2 regions of the Janthinobacterium sp. GW823-FHT06H09 genome follow, and region 2 is predicted to be linked to the other one. Evidence: predicted binding sites of a transcription regulator. Region 2 holds the regulator's gene; the other holds the start of a gene.
What was found. The regulator FNR, encoded in region 2, switches genes on or off when oxygen is low (the NO sensors DNR and NnrR bind a similar motif). The targets are predictions, from matches to a motif close to TTGATNNNNATCAA.
Positions count from the first base shown of each region.

Region 1: a site for FNR is predicted at 1,695-1,708, ahead of AC1Q6X_RS06770 (serine protein kinase). Genes of this name have one in related genera too.

Region 1 covers NZ_JBXAHC010000003.1:420,075-423,489, reverse strand. Annotated here, with positions in the region: gene AC1Q6X_RS06770 (serine protein kinase) at 1-1,524, opposite strand, end outside; gene AC1Q6X_RS06765 (chymotrypsin family serine protease) at 1,766-2,944, shown strand; gene AC1Q6X_RS06760 (hypothetical protein) at 3,094-3,415, shown strand, end outside.
Region 2 covers NZ_JBXAHC010000005.1:352,230-355,644, forward strand. Annotated here, with positions in the region: gene AC1Q6X_RS10755 (response regulator) at 1-1,269, opposite strand, end outside; gene fnr (fumarate/nitrate reduction transcriptional regulator Fnr) at 1,509-2,267, shown strand; gene AC1Q6X_RS10765 (FixH family protein) at 2,394-2,918, opposite strand; gene ccoG (cytochrome c oxidase accessory protein CcoG) at 3,065-3,415, opposite strand, start outside.

The sequences.
Region 1 (3,415 bases), on a different contig from region 2:
CAGGGCCTTGTGCACGTCGGCCTTGACCCAGCGGTTATAAAAGTCCTTGCGCGTGAGCACCAGGTAATCGACCCACTTGCGCTTGCGCCGCGGTTCGATGCGCGCATCGCTTTCGATGCCGTCTTTCAGGGCCAGCAGCACGTCCATGGTGGACAGGCTGTTGCGCTGGGCGGAAATGATGGCGTGCGACAGGGCATTGATGACGAAACGGGGCGACACGCCCGCCAAGCCTTCGTCGGGCGCCTTGTCGCGTTCGCGCAGACGGCGGATGTCGGCATGCTGCAAGTCGTCGACGTCTTCGTCGGCGTACACGCGCAGTTTCTTGACCAGTTCCGCTTCCTTGTCGTCGCCCTCGGGCAAGCGGCTCAGGATGGCGAACACGGCCGCCGCATGCAGCACGTGCGGATCGAGGTGCACGTCGCGGAAGGCGGGCGCTGCCGCCTGGATCAACTTGCGGTAAATGCGCGCTTCTTCGCGGTAATTGAGCGTGTACGGCACTTGCACGATGACCATGCGGTCGAGCAGGGCCTCGTTTTCGCTTTCTTGCATGAACTTGCGAAATTCCGCCAGATTCGTGTGCGCGACGATGGTTTCATCGAGGTAAATCAGGGGAAAGCGCGACACCTTGACATTCTTTTCCTGCGTCAGGGTCAGCAGCAGGTAGAGAAATTCGCGCTTGACCTTGAGGATTTCGATCATTTCCAGCATGCCGCGGCTGGCCGCATACACGGCGCCCGACCAGGACCAGGCGCGCGGATCGCCTTCGTCGCCGTACTGCGCCACTTTCGACAGGTCGACGGAGCCCACGAGGTCGGCCAGGTCGGCCGTGGTGGGATCGTGCGGCGCATACGTGCCGATGCCGCAGCGACCCGCCTCGGACAGGTGGATGCGCTCGACGGGCATGCGCAGGAAGTCGCCCCCGTACTGTTCTTCCAGGCGGGCGCGGCAATGGGGACACAGTTCGCCGTGCAGTTCGGCATCATAGCTGGCGCGAAAGTCGGCGCGCATGCTGTGCGGCACCAGATGCAGCGGCGATTCGTGCACGGGACAGCCGGCGATGCCATATAGCGCGCCTTCACTGCTGTGGCTGTATTCTTCCAGCCCCCGCTTGAGCAGGATCACCATGGTCGACTTGCCGCCCGATGGCGGGCCCAGCAGCAACAGCATGCGCCGGCCCACTTCGGAGCCGGCGGCGGCGGCCTTGAAGTAGGCGGCGACCCGGTCGATCGCCTCGTCGATGCCGAACAGCTCGTCGTCGAACAGGCGGCAGCGGAAGCGCCCGCTGTCGTCGGTCTGGCCGTTCCAGCGCATCATGTCCCACAGATACTGGTGCGCGCTGCGCGTCAGCAGGCCCGCGCGGCCGGGCAGGATTTGCTCGATGAAGTCGGCAAAACTGCCACGCCACGGACTGATGCGGTGTTTTTCCGCCCAGGCCGCCATGCCGTGCACAAAACCCGCATGCTGGCCTTGCTCGCCAGCAGGCGCGTCGTCATCGGATTGGTGTGGCCTACCAGGAATCGTCATTATTTCCCCATCCATACCGTTGCTGCCGTGTGCAGGCCCAGTTCCAGCCTGCCAGTCAAGTATACGACGCTGCCTCTGCCCGCACGACTGATCTCGCTCAACCTTGACGAGGGAACTATTTTTATCCTCGCCGCGCCCATTGAGACAGGGCAGCCATGCGTCAGCGCGGTTCAATCCAGATCAATACTGGCCTGCGCGGCACGTCCACACTGGTCTTGCGACGACCCACGAGGAGAACATAATGATAGGTAACGAGAATGGTTTCAGCGCCCCGCCTGGCGGCAGCGGCAGGGGACAAAGCGCGGACGACGAAGAGGCCGTCGGCCAGTTTGCCGCCCCCGGCGAAGACGACAATACGATCGAGAGCGCGTCCGTCTCGGAGATACCCGACGCCCTGAGCGGCGTCAGCATGGAATTGCTGGAAATCAAGCGCAGCATCGAAGACGGCATGCGCCAAAGCATTTCGCAGGCGGGCGGCGTGCGCGCGGCCGATGCCTTCAGCGACGGCGGCAATATCCAGGGCGTGTCCATCGGCCTGGGCGAGGGCGCCAGCGACAGCTCGTCCGGCGAGCCGGGCTTGCCTGCCCTGACCCTGTACGTGGCCGAACCCACCTCCGTCGACCGCGCCAAGGCCGCCATCGTGGGGGCCATGGGCGTGCGCGCCGTGGCCAGCGACAAGGTGCCCGTCAACATCGTCGTCACGGGCGTGATCGATGCGCAACCGCACCGTTTCCGCTTGCGTCCGGCGCCGGGCGGCGTGTCGGTCGGGCATTTCCGCATCACGGCCGGCACCATCGGCTGCCTGGCCGTGGGCCGCAGCGCGCCGCGCAGCGGCCGCTTGATGATCCTGAGCAATAATCACGTGCTGGCCAATTCCAACGGCGGCGTGTTCAACGATTGCATCGTGCAGCCTGGTCCCATCGACGGGGGACGTTGTCCGCAAGACCAGGTGGCCGTGCTCGAGCGTTTCGTGCCCATCAATTTCAGCGGCGGCGTCAATTACGTCGATTGCGCCACCGGCTGGGCCTGGCCTGACCGCGTGCGGCCCGAACTGGTCTACCTGAGCGGAGGCGTGCCCGCCTACTTCCGTATCAGCAATGCGCTGGTGGCCCCCGCGTTGGGCATGATGGTCGGCAAGTCCGGCCGCACGACGCAATTGACGCAGGGGCGCATCACGGGCCTGGGCGCCACCATCAACGTCAATTACGGCGGCGGCAGGATCGCGCTGTTCCAGGACCAGATCGCCATCACGGGCGTGAGCGGGGCGTTCAGCGCGGGCGGCGATTCGGGTTCGTCCATCTGGACCTGGAACCAGCAGCGCAATCCCGTCGGCCTGCTGTTTGCGGGCGGCAACAACATCACGTTTGCCAACCAGATGCGGCGCGTGGTGGCGGCGCTCGACATCAATTTGTACACCTGAGCACGCTGCCAGGTGCCGCCTTGCATAACGCTGCTTTTTGCACGATGATGATTGTATGAGAGGCCGCAGCCATGCATGGTTGTGCCCGGCGAACGGCGCTGCAGCGCCGGATGGCCGGGTGTATCATGGAATGCCTCAGGAGGGTTGTCATGTCAAACAGTAAATTCGTACCATCGCCATATGCCGTCTTCGAAGACGCTGCCATGCCGTACTTACCGGATGAAATTCCTGGACAGGGCATGGGGCAGTACACCCCGGCCGCGCCCCACGGCCGATTGGAAGCGGCAAAGCGGCGCAACGAGCGGGCGCTGATGGCCATCGACGGCGTGGAAGGCGTCAGCGTGGGACACACGGCCGTGGGCAAGGACGCGCTCGTCGTGTATTTGCGCGACTCGTCCGTCAAGCGGCGCGTGCCGTCGCAGGTCGAGGGCTATCCGGTGGAAACGAGCATCACTGGCCAGATCGATATCC
Region 2 (3,415 bases):
CATGGTCAGATACTTGCGCTGTTCCGTATCGAGCTTGGTATTGCCCAGCAAATACACCATGCCCAGCACGGCATTGAGGGGCGTGCGGATTTCATGGCTCATGTTGGCCACGAAATCGCTCTTCGCGCGGTTGGCCGCCTCGGCCCGGTCGCGCTCCTGTTCCAGCTCCGCCGCGCGCGATTCGAGCTCCTGCTGCAAGCGGTCGCGCTCGCTCATCAGGCCGTTGAACGCTTCCGTCAGCTCGCCGATCTCGTCGCGCTGCTGCACGGGCACGGGAGTGAAACGGCTGCCGCTGGCGCGCAGCGCCTGCAGGGTGTCGCGCAGGCGCACCAGCGGCGAGAGCAGGCGCACGGTGACCCAGCCCAGCACGGCTGCGGCCAGCAGCGAGGCGAGGATGCTCCACAGCACCAGCCGGTACAGCACGCCGTCGAACGGTTCGAAGGCGTCGTCGAGGGGCAGCGAGGCGGCCAGCAGCCAATTTACGGATTTCAGGCGCTTGAAGCTGTTGACGGCCGTGATGCCGCGGCTGTTGGTGCTGACCATGGTGCCTTCGCCATCGTCCTTCAGCAGCCGGGTGGTCGTCAGGTTGGCGTTCGGCAGGCGCGGCTGCAGCAAACGGCTGGTGTCGGGATGCAGCACATAGCGCGGCACGGCGCCGCGCGTGAGGACGAAGTAATAGCCGCTCTTGCCGATCTTTTCTGAGCGCAACCTCCCCAGCAGGTTATCCTTGTACAGGCGCAGCACGCCGATCACCACGCCGGCCACCTGGCCATCGGCGCCCAGCACGGGCGCGACCATCTGCACGATGGGCATGCCGCTCGATTTGCCCAGCATCGGCTCGGTGATCATGGGCTGGCGCGTGCGCAGCACGGTCTGGAAATACTCGCGCTCGGCGACGTTGATCCCGGCGCGCCCCGCCACTTCCGGCATGTCGGCCACGACGGCGCCGTGCGCGTCGAGCACCAGCACGTCGTCGAACAGCACCAGCATCGAGCGGCGCGAATAGTAGTCGCGCAATTGGGCGGGCTGGGTGATCAGTTCTGGCGGCTGCTGCCGGGCCGTCAGGGTGACGATCTGCAGCAGCATGCCCAGCTTGTCGTCGAGCTCGGCGGCGGTGCGGCTGATCAGGGACGACTGCTGGCTCAACAGTACCTTGGTGAAATCGTCGCGCATGTGCTGCACCTGGATCATGGTGACCAGCGCGATCATGGCGATCGAGGTCAGGCTGGTGGCCAGCGCGACTTTTGCTTTGATGCCGAGAGGCTTCATGATTTCCTTTTCAGTACCGGGCGGCACAGGCGGCAGATAATGCTGTCAGGAATTTTCCTATCAATACCCCAGCTTGGCAAGCGCCGCCACGCAAATTGCCCTCTCCGCATGGGCTTTTGACGATGTTGCCATATAATTAAAGTCGGAACGTCGTTTATTCAGCGAAATTGCGGTGAAATTGGCACACGGCAACCCTGTATGCAGTAAACTTGTTGTTGCATTTTCTAAAAGGTACCGACATGACTGAAGCGCTACTCACTCCAACCTCGCCCACAGTGACCGTGGAAGCGTTGCGTGCGCGATGCTCGACCTGCAGCATGCATCAATTGTGCCTGCCGATGGGCCTCGACGTGGGCGACATGGACAGACTGGACCAGATCATCGGCCGCCGCCGCAAGATCGTGCGCGGCGCTTCGCTGTTCCGCATCGGCGACTCGTTCCAGAACCTGTATGCGATCCGTCTGGGCCACTTCAAGACCTACCAGATCAATCCGGGCGGCGAAGAGCAGGTGACGGGTTTTCAGATGGCTGGCGAACTGCTGGGCATGGACGCCATCAGCGCCGACCGCCACCACTGTAATGCGGTGGCGCTGGAAGACAGCGAAGTGTGTGAAATCCCGTTTTCCAGCCTGGAACAATTGCTGGGCAATATGCCGACCCTGCTGCGCCATTTCCACCGCATGATGAGCCAGGAAATCACGCGCGAGCAAAGTGTCATGCTGTTGCTGGGCAACATGCAGGCGACGCAGCGTTTTGCCGCCTTTATCGTCAACCTGGCGTCGCGCTATGAAGCGCGCGGCTATTCGGCCAGCAAATTTCAGTTGCGCATGTCGCGCGAGGAAATCGGCAACTACCTGGGCCTGACCATCGAAAGCGTCAGCCGTTTATTGTCGAAATTCAAGAAGGAAGGCTGGCTGCGCGTCTCCAACCGCGAGATCGAGATCTTGCAGCCGGCCAAGTTAAAAGCCATTACAGCCGGCACCGACGTCTGCAAGTAACAGCACCGTCAAAACCTACTGCGCGTCGTGCTTTGCGGCCTGCGATGCTCGCTGTGCTATAGCACAGCTGTGCTTCTCAGCCACAAATCACTGCCGCTCGCTACGGTTTTTTCCCGGCGCTGTACGTTATAACTCTTCATCCGCATGCAGCGCGATGCTGCGTTGCACGGGCCAGGTCCAGATGCCGGACAGGCGCCACTCGCGTTTGTCGTTTTCCACCAGCACTTGCCAGCGGCTGCGCTCGAGCATCGGCAGCGCCACGGAAAAATTGCCGGCCGCATCGGGCTGCACCAGCAGCTTGATATCCTTTTCCGGCAGGGTCGCATGCGCCAGGTGCAGCTGCAAAGGCCCCTGGTACGCCTTGCCGAAGCTGTGCACGGAGCCGCTCAGGCGCGCTGCAGCGACGTCATACGACAGGGTCGTATCCATGGCCAGGTCGCTGGCGATCGTGTCGCGCTTCAAATCCTGGTTGATCGCCTTGCCCTGCTTGTAATAGTCGCCCACCACCAGCGCATCGGGCTGCGTAAACGCGATATAGCCCATGAAGCTGCCGACGACCACGGACAGGCCGGGACCGATCATCAGCAGCCATGGCCAGCGGTGTTTGTACCACGGGGCAACGGGAGGTTGCAGTTTCAGACTGTCGGACATTGTGTTCTCCTTGGGGGTGGACCCTTTGGGTCCGACTCCAGCTTTTGCTTCCGGGTTGAAAATCAAGTGACCCTAACGCATGATTGATGATACCCCTACGGCGAAATAACGGGGTCGGACCCGGAGGGGCCGACCCCAAATCAACATCACCGCGGCACGATGAACACCGCGCTTTCGCGCACGTGCAGCGACGGGTCGTCCAGCGAGTGCAATTCGATCGCAATCTTGTTCGAGCCCTTCTCGCCGACGCCGTGCGGCACGCGCAGGCGGATCGGCCAGCCCAGCGTTTCCGTCGGCTGCAAGGTCACTTCGTCGCGCGTCAGCAAGGTCAGGCCCGGCAAGCCGGAAGCGCTGATTTTAAAGTGCTGGCTTTGCTCCGAGGTGTTCATGATCTGCAGACGATAGACGTTTTCGATCATGCCGTCTTCCACCTCGCGTCCCATCGAACCGCGGTCGCGGATCACGTCCATTTTCAGGGGCGTGCGCAGGGCCAGCGA